Methylorubrum extorquens: one gene and its partner. The protein of the gene in region 2 interacts with the protein of the main gene of each other region in a pairwise test. Links are inferred from orthologs where the notes say so. Each region holds a gene or a part of one and is shown on either strand. Other genes may lie near its edges.

Region 1 (3,625 bases), 2.7 Mb from region 2 along the record:
TCGGTGGCCAGCAGCTTCACCCCGGCCGATTCGCTCTCGGCGGGCAGGCCCTCGTCGAGGAGGTGGGCGACCTGGTGCCAGTAGGCGCGGGCTTGCGCCACCTCCGCCGCCATGTCGGCCAGCGCGAAGCGCAGGGCCTGGAACTGGCCGATCGGCTGGCCGAACTGCTCGCGCTCCTGAAGGTAGGCGGTGCAATCCTCCACCGCGGCGCGCGCCACGCCGACCGCGCGGGCGGCGGTGTGGACGCGGGCGATGTTGAGCCCGCGCTGCACCGAGGCGAAGCCGCCGGAATCCGCATCCGCGCCCTCGTCGCCGTAGAGACCGGTGAGCCGGTCGCGCTCGGGCACCCGCACCCCGTCGAGGTTCAGCTCGAAGGTGAGGAAGCCGTGATAGCCGATCTTGTCGATGACGGTGCCGGTCATGCCCTTGGGGAAGGTGCCGGGCTCCTTGACCACGAGGAAGGGCTCCAGGCCGGCCGAGCGCGGCTCGCCGGGCTCGGGGTCGCGCACGCGGGCCAGCACCTCGATGAAGTCGGCTCCTTTCGCGAAGCCGGCCCAGCGCTTGGTGCCGGTGAGCACCCATTCGTCGCCCTCGCGCACGGCGCGGGTCTGCACGCCGGCGAGATCCGAGCCGGCGGTGGGTTCGGAGAGCGCGATCGAGCCGATCCACTGCCCCTTGGCGGATTTGGCCAGCAGCGCCCGGCGGCTCTCGTCGTCGAGCGTCTGGGTGCCGAGCCCCTGGCCGCGGGCCAGGATCGACCCGGTGGAGAGCCACGCGCGGGCGAGTTCCTCCGAGATCAGGCAGTACTCGAACACGCCGAGACCCATCCCGCCGTACTCGGCCGGGATGGTGATGCCGAACCAGCCCTTCCGCGCCATCGCGTCGATGAGCGAGCGGGGCATCTCGCCCTTCTGCGGGTCGAGTTCGTCGGCCAGTGGCAGGATCACGTCGCGGGCAAAGGCGCGGGCCTCCTCTTGGAGCGCCGCGCGTTTCTCCGTGCGCCAGGGCGAGTGCAGTTCCGGCGGGCGTGGCGCCTTGAAGCCCGGCTTGCCCATGGTTCCTCCCTCGATTCTCGTCGTTCTCGCCCGACGCGAACGCTCAAGTTGGCAAAACGTTCGCGCAGGACCCGCGGAAGGCCTGCGCGCTGTCGCTGCTCTTGCGCTTCCCGGCGCCCGCCCCCAGAACGCCGCTCATGCTGCGCGTCAACGATCTCACCTACCGCATCGGCGAGCGGGTCATCCTCGATGCCGCGACCTTCGCGATTCCCGACCGGGCGCGGGTCGGCCTCGTCGGCCGCAACGGGGCGGGCAAGACCACGCTGTTCCGGGCGATCCTGGGCGAATTGCCGACCGATGCCGGTGCGGTCTCGCTGCCCAAGGGCATGCGCATCGGCGCGGTGGCGCAGGAGGCCCCCGCCGGCCCCGAGACCCTGCACGCGGTCGTGCTCGCCGCCGACACCGAGCGCGCCCGGCTGATGCAGGAGGCGGACACCGCCGACGGCCTGCGCCGGGCCGAGATCGAGACGCGGCTGGTCGATATCGGCGCGCACTCCGCCCCGGCCCGCGCCGCGGCGATCCTGCACGGTCTGGGCTTCGACGCGGCGGCGCAAGCGCGCCCCTGCGCGGACTTCTCCGGCGGCTGGCGGATGCGGGTGGCGCTGGCCGCAGTGCTGTTCTCCGAGCCCGACCTGCTACTCCTCGATGAGCCCACCAACTATCTCGACATCGAGGGCACGCTCTGGCTCTACGACTACCTCGAGAAGTATCCCCGCACCGCCGTCATCATCAGCCACGACCGGGAATTGCTCGACACGTCCGTCGATCACATCCTGCATCTCGACCGCGGCAAGCTCACGATCTACCGCGGCGGCTACACCAGCTTTGCCCGCCAGCTCTCCGAGAAGCGAGTGCTCCAGGCCAAGGCCAAGGCCAAGCAGGAGGTGGAGCGGGCGCATCTGCAAAGCTTCATCGACCGCTTCAAGGCCAAGGCCACGAAGGCCCGTCAGGCCCAGTCGCGGATGAAGCGGCTCGCCAAGATGGAGCCGATCGCAGCACTTCTCGAAGACGAGGTGCCGGTGATCCACCTACCGAGCCCGGAAAAGCCGCTCTCGCCGCCGATCGTGGCGATGGAGCGGGTGAATGCCGGCTACGGCGAGCGCATCGTGCTGTCGGGCCTCAATCTCAGCCTCGCCCCCGACGACCGGGTGGCGCTCTTGGGCGCCAACGGCAACGGCAAGTCGACCTTCTGCAAGCTGATCGGCGGGCGGCTGCCCCCGCTCGCGGGCGAGATGCGGCGCTCCTCGAAGATGGAGGTCGCCTACTTCGCCCAGCACCAGCTCGACGAGCTGCGCCCGGCTGAGAGCGCGGTGGCGCATGTGCGCGACCGGATGCCTGACGCGCCCGAGGCCAAGGTGCGCTCGGCCGCCGCCCGGCTGGGCTTCCCCGCCTCGAAAGCCGATACGCCGGTGGAGAAGCTTTCCGGTGGCGAGAAGGCGCGGCTCCTGATGGGGCTCGCCGCCTTCGACGGGCCGCACCTGCTGATCCTCGACGAGCCGACCAACCACCTCGACATCGAGAGCCGGCAGGCTTTGGTCGAGGCGATCAACGACTACGAGGGGGCGGTGATCCTCGTCAGCCACGACCGCTTCCTGATCGAGGCCTGCGCCGACCGGCTCTGGATCGTTGGCGACGGCTCGGTGAAGTCCTTCGACGGCGACATGGACGATTACCGCCGCCTCGTGCTCGCCGGCCCGGAGCGGGTGGATACGTCCGGCGAGGGCACCGGCGGGCAGAAGGCCGAGGCGCGCCGCTCGGCGGTGGAGCGCCGCGCGGCGCTGGCGCCGCTGCGCAAGCGGCTCGACGGGATCGAGGCGCGCATGGCCAAGCTCTCGGCGGCGATCGCCAAGATCGACGCGGCTCTGGCCGACGGCACGGCCTTCCTCAAGGACGCGGCCAAGGCCGGCGATATCGCCCGCATGCGCGCCGAGGCCGCCGACGCCCTGGCCAAGGCGGAAGAGGAGTGGCTGGAGGTCAGCGGCGAGATCGAGGCGGCGGCCTGAACGTCGCGCTGCGCACCGGTCCGACGGCCTGAGCCTTTTCGAACGCGGTTTACGGGCGGGGCCATATGGGCCGGGACAGGCCGGGCAAACCGTCTCTCAGACAGGTTCTCGCGCGACGCGTCCGCTGTGCGGCTCGGTCTTCGCGCCGGACCGGCTGAGCAGGGTCGCGACCCCTGCCGCTCCTGCCGCGAGCCCGAGCCAAAACCCGACGGAAACCTCGGCGGCCGGAAAGACCAGGGCCGGGAGCTGCATGAGGGTGACCGGGCCGAGCAGCGTCCCGAGCCCGCCCGCGAGGACGAACAGCCCGGTCGCCGCGGCCGTGCGCTCGGGTGGTGCTGCCCGCAGCAGCGCCAGGATGTTGGCGACGGTGAACAGGCCGCGGCCGATGCCGAAGGCGAGAAGGCCGGCGGCCAGGATCGTCCAGGCGCGCGCCGTCCCGCCATCCGCGACTCCCGTGGCGAGCGCGGCAAGGCCGAGTGCGGCGAGCCCCATCCCGATCCGGGCGAGACGCGGGGCGCCGGACCGGCCGGCGAGAAAGCCCGCCCCGGCGGTGAGGGCGGCCAGCCC
Region 2 (5,738 bases):
CGGAGGATTCCTGGGCCGGGGCGTCGTCCTTGGCGGGCTTGCTCTCGCCCTTCTCCTCGCGGGACTGTGCCTTGGTCTCGGCCGGCTCGGCGCTCTTCGGAGCGGGCTTCGCATCCGACTTGGAGTCCGATTTGCCCGAACCCTTGCCGCCCTCGACGATCGAGCCGAGCACCGCGCCGGGCTCCACCGTCTCGCCGTCCTTGACGAGGATCTCGCCGAGTTCGCCCGCTGCGGGGGCGTTCACTTCGAGGGTGACCTTGTCGGTCTCGAGTTCGACGAGGGGCTCGTCGGCGGCCACCGTGTCGCCGGGCTTCTTGAACCAGCGGCCGATCGTGGCCTCACTGACGGATTCGCCGAGCGTGGGGACGAGGATGTCGGTCGCCATAATCTGTGTTCACCGGAGTTTCGGGGCGCGCATCGGGCAGGCGCGGCCCCGGTTGGTGGGTCGGTCGAAAAGTGCCGGCGGCGTCAGACCGCCAGCGCCTCGTTGAGGAAGGCCTGGAGCTGGGCGAGGTGCTTCGACATCAGGCCGACCGCGGTCGAGGCCGAGGCCGGGCGGCCGACGTAGCGGGCGCGCTTCGAGGCGGAGCCGGCTTGGCCCAGCACCCAATCGAGATAGGGCTCGACGAAGGACCACGAGCCCATGTTCTTGGGCTCTTCCTGGCACCACACCACCTCCGCGTTGCGGAAGCGGGTCATCTCGTTGGCCAGCGCCTTGAGCGGGAACGGGTAGAGCTGCTCGACGCGCATCAGGTAGACGTCGTTGACGCCGCGCTTCTCCCGCTCGTCGTAGAGGTCGTAATAGACCTTGCCCGAGCACAGCACGACGCGCCGGATCTTGTCGTCGCGGGTGAGCTTCACGCCGTTCTCGTCGTGCTCGGCGTCGTCCCACAGGATGCGGTGGAAGGTCGAGCCGTCGGCGATGTCCTCGATCTTCGAGACCGCCCGCTTGTGGCGCAGCAGCGATTTGGGCGTCATCAGGATCAGCGGCTTGCGGAAGTCGCGCTTCAGCTGGCGGCGCAGGATGTGGAAGTAGTTCGAGGGCGTCGAGCAGTTGGCGACCTGCATGTTGTCCTCGGCGCACATCTGGAGATAGCGCTCCAGACGGGCCGACGAGTGCTCCGGTCCCTGGCCCTCGTAGCCGTGGGGCAGCAGCATCACGAGGCCGGACATGCGCAGCCACTTGCGCTCGCCCGATGAGATGAACTGGTCGATCACCACCTGCGCGCCGTTGGCGAAGTCGCCGAACTGCGCCTCCCACAGCACCAGGGAGTTCGGCTCGGCCAGCGAGTAGCCGTACTCGAAGCCGAGCACCGCTTCCTCGGAGAGCATCGAGTTGATGACTTCCAGGCTCGCCTGCCCCTCGCGCAGGGAGTTGAGCGGGGTGTAGCGCTGCTCGTTCTCCTGGTCGATCACCACGGCGTGGCGCTGCGAGAAGGTGCCGCGCTCGACGTCCTGGCCCGAAAGCCGGACCCGGTGGCCCTCGATCAGCAGCGAGCCGAAGGCGAGCGCTTCCGCCGTCGCCCAATCGATGCCGACACCGGTCTCGACCGCCTTGGCGCGGTTGTCGAAGAAGCGCTGGATCGTGCGGTGCAGGTGGAAGCCCGGCGGGGGCGTGGTGATCCGGGTGGCGATGTCGCGCAGCGTCTCGAGCGGCACGCCGGTGCGGCCGCGGCGGGGATCGTCCACGTCCTCGCGCACCGCCTTGAAGCCGGACCAGCGCCCGTCGAGCCAATCCGCCTTGTTCGGCTTGTAGCCGCCCGCGACCTCGAGCTCACCCTCCAGTATCGAGCGGAACTCGGCCTTGCGCGCGTCGAGCTGCTCCTGGGTCAGGTCGCCCTGCGCGACGAGTTTCTTGCCGTAGGTCTCCAGCGCGGTCGGATGCTTGCGGATGCGCTGGTACATCTTCGGCTGGGTGAAGGCCGGCTCGTCGCCCTCGTTGTGGCCGAAGCGGCGGTAGCACAGCATGTCGATCACGACCGGCTTGCCGAACTTCTGCCGGTACTCGACCGCGACCTTCGCCGCGAAGGTCACCGCCTCCGGGTCGTCGCCGTTGCAGTGGAAGATCGGCGCCTCGACCATCTTCGCCACGTCGGACGGATAGGGCGAGGAGCGCGAGAAGCGCGGATCGGTGGTGAAGCCGATCTGGTTGTTGATGATGAAGTGGATCGAGCCGCCGGTGCGGTGACCCTTCAGACCGGACAGGCCCAGGCACTCCGCCACCACGCCCTGGCCCGCGAAGGCCGCGTCGCCGTGGATCAGCAGCGGCAGCACACGGCGGCGCTCGACGTTGGGCTTGGCCTTCTGGTCCTGCTTGGCACGCACCTTCCCCAGCACCACCGGATCGACGATCTCGAGGTGGGACGGGTTGGCGGTGAGCGAGAGGTGGACGGTGTTGTCGTCGAAGGCGCGGTCGGACGAGGCGCCGAGATGGTACTTCACGTCGCCCGAGCCCTCGACCTCCGCGGGAGAGGCCGAGCCGCCCTTGAACTCGTGGAACACCGCCCGGAAGGGCTTGGCCATCACGTTGGTGAGCACGTTCAGCCGGCCGCGATGGGCCATGCCGAGCACGATCTCCTCGACGCCCAGCGCGCCGCCGCGCTTGATGATCTGCTCCATGGCCGGGACCATCGACTCGCCGCCGTCGAGGCCGAAGCGCTTGGTCCCGGTGTACTTGAGATCGAGGAACTTCTCGAAGCCTTCGGCCTCGATCAGCTTGTTCAGGATCGCCCGCCGCCCTTCCGGCGTGAACGAAATTTCCTTGTCCTTGCCCTCGATGCGCTCCTGGATCCACGCCTTCTCCTCGGGATCGGAGATGTGCATGAACTCGACGCCGAGCGTCTGGCAGTAGGTGCGCTCCAGGATCGCGACGATCTCGCGGATCGTCGAGAATTCCATGCCCAGCACGTTGTCGAGGAAGATCTTGCGGTCCCAGTCGCTCTCTTGGAAGCCGTAATGCTGCGGGTGCAGTTCCTCGTGGTCGCCGCGCGGGGCGAGCCCGATCGGGTCGAGCTTGGCGTGAAGGTGGCCGCGCATGCGGTAGGCGCGGATCAGCATGATCGCGCGCACGGAATCCTTGGTCGCCTGCTCGACCGAGACACCGGTGGCCGCGACGATGGCCGCGCCCTTGGTCGAGTCGCCTGGCTTGCCGGGCTGAGCCTTGGCCTGGATCTTCTCGCCGAGCGTCTTTTCCAGGGCGCCCCAGTTGCCGTCGAGCGCCGAGACGATCTCGCCGTTCGCCACGACCGGCCAGTTCGGCTTGGCCCAGGAGGCGCCCTCGGCGTTCTTCTTCACCAGGGCGTTGTCCTCGCCCAGATCCTTGAAGAACTGTTGCCACTCGGGATCGACCGAGTTCGGATCGCGGGCATAGGCCGCCTGCAGTTCCTCGATCCAGGCGGCGTTGGCGCCGTAGAGGAAGGAGGTTCGAAGAAGCGCTTCGTTCGCGTCCTGGCGTGCCATCGCTGCCTGTCCTACCGCTCGGGCGGCGCTGTCTCAGCGGGCCGCCGCGTCGAGTTCGATCCGGCGCGTCGATCCGAGCGAGGTTTCAGAACCCCGCTTCGCGCCTCCGGATCAGGCCGGGGCACGGTCGCGCCCCGACATGTTCTTCCATATGGGTCGCCCGAGCACGCGTGCGGTGCAACACAGCCGCGCAGGTCCCGGTTACAGACCCCCTCAACTCTTCATCACCTGGACTTCAGCACGTCCACGAGCGTGGAGCCGAGCCGGGCCGGCGAGGGCGAGACGCGGATGCCCGCAGCTTCCATCGCCGCGATCTTGTCCTCGGCGCCGCCCTTGCCGCCGGAGATGATGGCGCCGGCATGGCCCATGCGGCGGCCGGGGGGCGCCGTGCGGCCGGCGATGAAGCCGACCATCGGCTTCTTGCGGCCGCGCTTGGCCTCGTCGGCGAGGAACTGCGCCGCCTCTTCCTCGGCCGAGCCGCCGATCTCGCCGATCATCACGATCGACTCGGTCTTGGGATCGGCGAGGAACAGCTCCAGCATGGCGATGAATTCAGTGCCCTTCACCGGATCGCCGCCGATGCCGACGGCGGTGGTCTGGCCGAGCCCCTCGACGGTGGTCTGGAACACCGCCTCGTAGGTCAGCGTGCCGGAGCGGGAGACGATGCCGACGGAGCCCGGCTTAAAGATGTTGGCCGGCATGATGCCGATCTTCGACTGGCCCGCGGTGACGACGCCGGGGCAGTTCGGCCCGATCAGGCGGGACTTCGAGCCTTCGAGCGCTCGCTTGACCCGCACCATGTCGAGCACCGGAATGCCCTCGGTGATGCAGACGATCAGCGGGATCTCCGCCTGGATCGCCTCGCAGATCGCATCGGCCGCGCCCGGCGGCGGCACGTAGACGACGGAGGCGTCGGCGCCGGTGGCCTCGCGCGCCTCGGCCACGGTGTCGAACACCGGCAGGCCGAGATGGGTGGAGCCGCCCTTACCCGGGCTCGTGCCGCCGACCATCTTTGTGCCGTAGGCGATGGCCTGCTCGGAATGGAAGGTGCCGTTCTTGCCGGTGAAGCCCTGGCAGATGACCTTGGTGTTCTGGTCGATGAGAATGGACATCTGTCAGCTCAACCCTTCTTCACGGCGGCGACGATCTTCTGCGCGGCGTCGTCCAGATCGTCCGCGGGGATGACGTTGAGGCCGGAGTTCCGGATGATCTCCTTGCCCTCCTCGACGTTGGTGCCCTCCAGGCGCACGACGAGCGGCACTTCGAGGCCGACGGCCTTCACCGCCGCGATCACGCCGCGGGCGATGACGTCGCACTTCATGATCCCGCCGAAGATGTTGACGAGGATGCCCTTCACCTGCGGGTCGGCGGTGATGATCTTGAAGGCCGCCGTGACCTTCTCCTCGGAGGCGCCGCCGCCCACATCGAGGAAGTTCGCCGGCTCCTCGCCGTAGAGCTTGATGATATCGAGCGTGGCCATGGCCAGACCCGCGCCGTTGACCATGCAGCCGATGGTGCCGTCGAGCGCGATATAGGCGAGGTCGTACTTCGAGGCCTCGATCTCCTTGGCGTCCTCCTCGGTCTCGTCGCGCAGCGCGACGATCTCGGGGTGGCGGTAGAGCGCGTTCGAGTCGAAGGAGATCTTGGCGTCGAGGCACTTGAGACCGCCCTCGCCGGTGAGCACCAGCGGGTTGATCTCTAGCATGCTCATGTCCTTGGCCGTGAAGGCCGCATAGAGCTTCTCGGTGAGCGCGCCCGCTTCCTTGGCCTGGGGCCCGGAGAGGCCGAGCGCCTTGGCGACGGCACGGCCGTGATGGGGCATGATGCCGGTGGCCGGATCGACCGAGAAGGTGACGATCTTCTCAGGCGTGTCGTGGGCGACCTGCTCGATGTCCATGCCGCCTTCCGTCGAGACGACGAAGGCGACGCGGCCAGTCTCGCGATCGACCAGCATCGACAGGTAGAACTCGGCGGCGATCGCCGCACCTTCCTCGATGTAGAGGCGGTTGACCTGCTTGCCGGCCTCGCCGGTCTGCACCGTCACCAGCGTCTGCCCGAGCATCTCGGCCGCGAACTGCACCACCTCGTCCTTGGACTTGGTGACGCGCACGCCGCCCTTGGCGCCCTCGGGCGCGCCCTTGAAGGTGCCCTTGCCGCGCCCGCCCGCATGGATCTGCGACTTCACCACCCAGACCGGGCCGCCGAGCTCGTCGGCCGCGGCCGCCGCCTCCTCCGGCTTGAAGATCGGCACGCCGCGAGAGACGGGCAGGCCGAATTCC

Evidence for each region. The genes of interacting proteins can lie anywhere in the genome.
Region 1: the proteins of J2W78_RS20475 (region 2) and J2W78_RS07965 interact in binary tests that used the Escherichia coli proteins (3 or more experiments, as listed by UniProt). The link is inferred for Methylorubrum extorquens from one-to-one orthologs.

Annotation. Positions count from the first base shown.
Region 1 is NZ_JALJXF010000001.1:1,672,339-1,675,963, reverse strand. Bases 759-3,625 are described here. They hold J2W78_RS07965 (ABC-F family ATP-binding cassette domain-containing protein), read left to right. Parts: upstream 759-1,192; coding sequence 1,193-3,058; downstream 3,059-3,625. Other genes in these bases: J2W78_RS07960 (MFS transporter), read right to left, coding at 3,155-3,625; J2W78_RS07970 (acyl-CoA dehydrogenase family protein), read right to left, coding at 759-1,055. In the rest of the region: more of J2W78_RS07970, read right to left, coding at 1-758. UniProt on the Escherichia coli protein: Genetic data indicate it may be involved in ribosome assembly or function.
Region 2 is NZ_JALJXF010000001.1:4,381,778-4,387,515, reverse strand. Bases 269-3,811 are described here. They hold J2W78_RS20475 (2-oxoglutarate dehydrogenase E1 component), read right to left. Parts: upstream 3,460-3,811; coding sequence 469-3,459; downstream 269-468. Other genes in these bases: sucD (succinate--CoA ligase subunit alpha), read right to left, coding at 3,684-3,811; odhB (2-oxoglutarate dehydrogenase complex dihydrolipoyllysine-residue succinyltransferase), read right to left, coding at 269-385. Also shown: more of odhB, read right to left, coding at 1-268; more of sucD, read right to left, coding at 3,812-4,571; sucC (ADP-forming succinate--CoA ligase subunit beta), read right to left, coding at 4,580-5,738. UniProt on the Escherichia coli protein: E1 component of the 2-oxoglutarate dehydrogenase (OGDH) complex which catalyzes the decarboxylation of 2-oxoglutarate, the first step in the conversion of 2-oxoglutarate to succinyl-CoA and CO(2).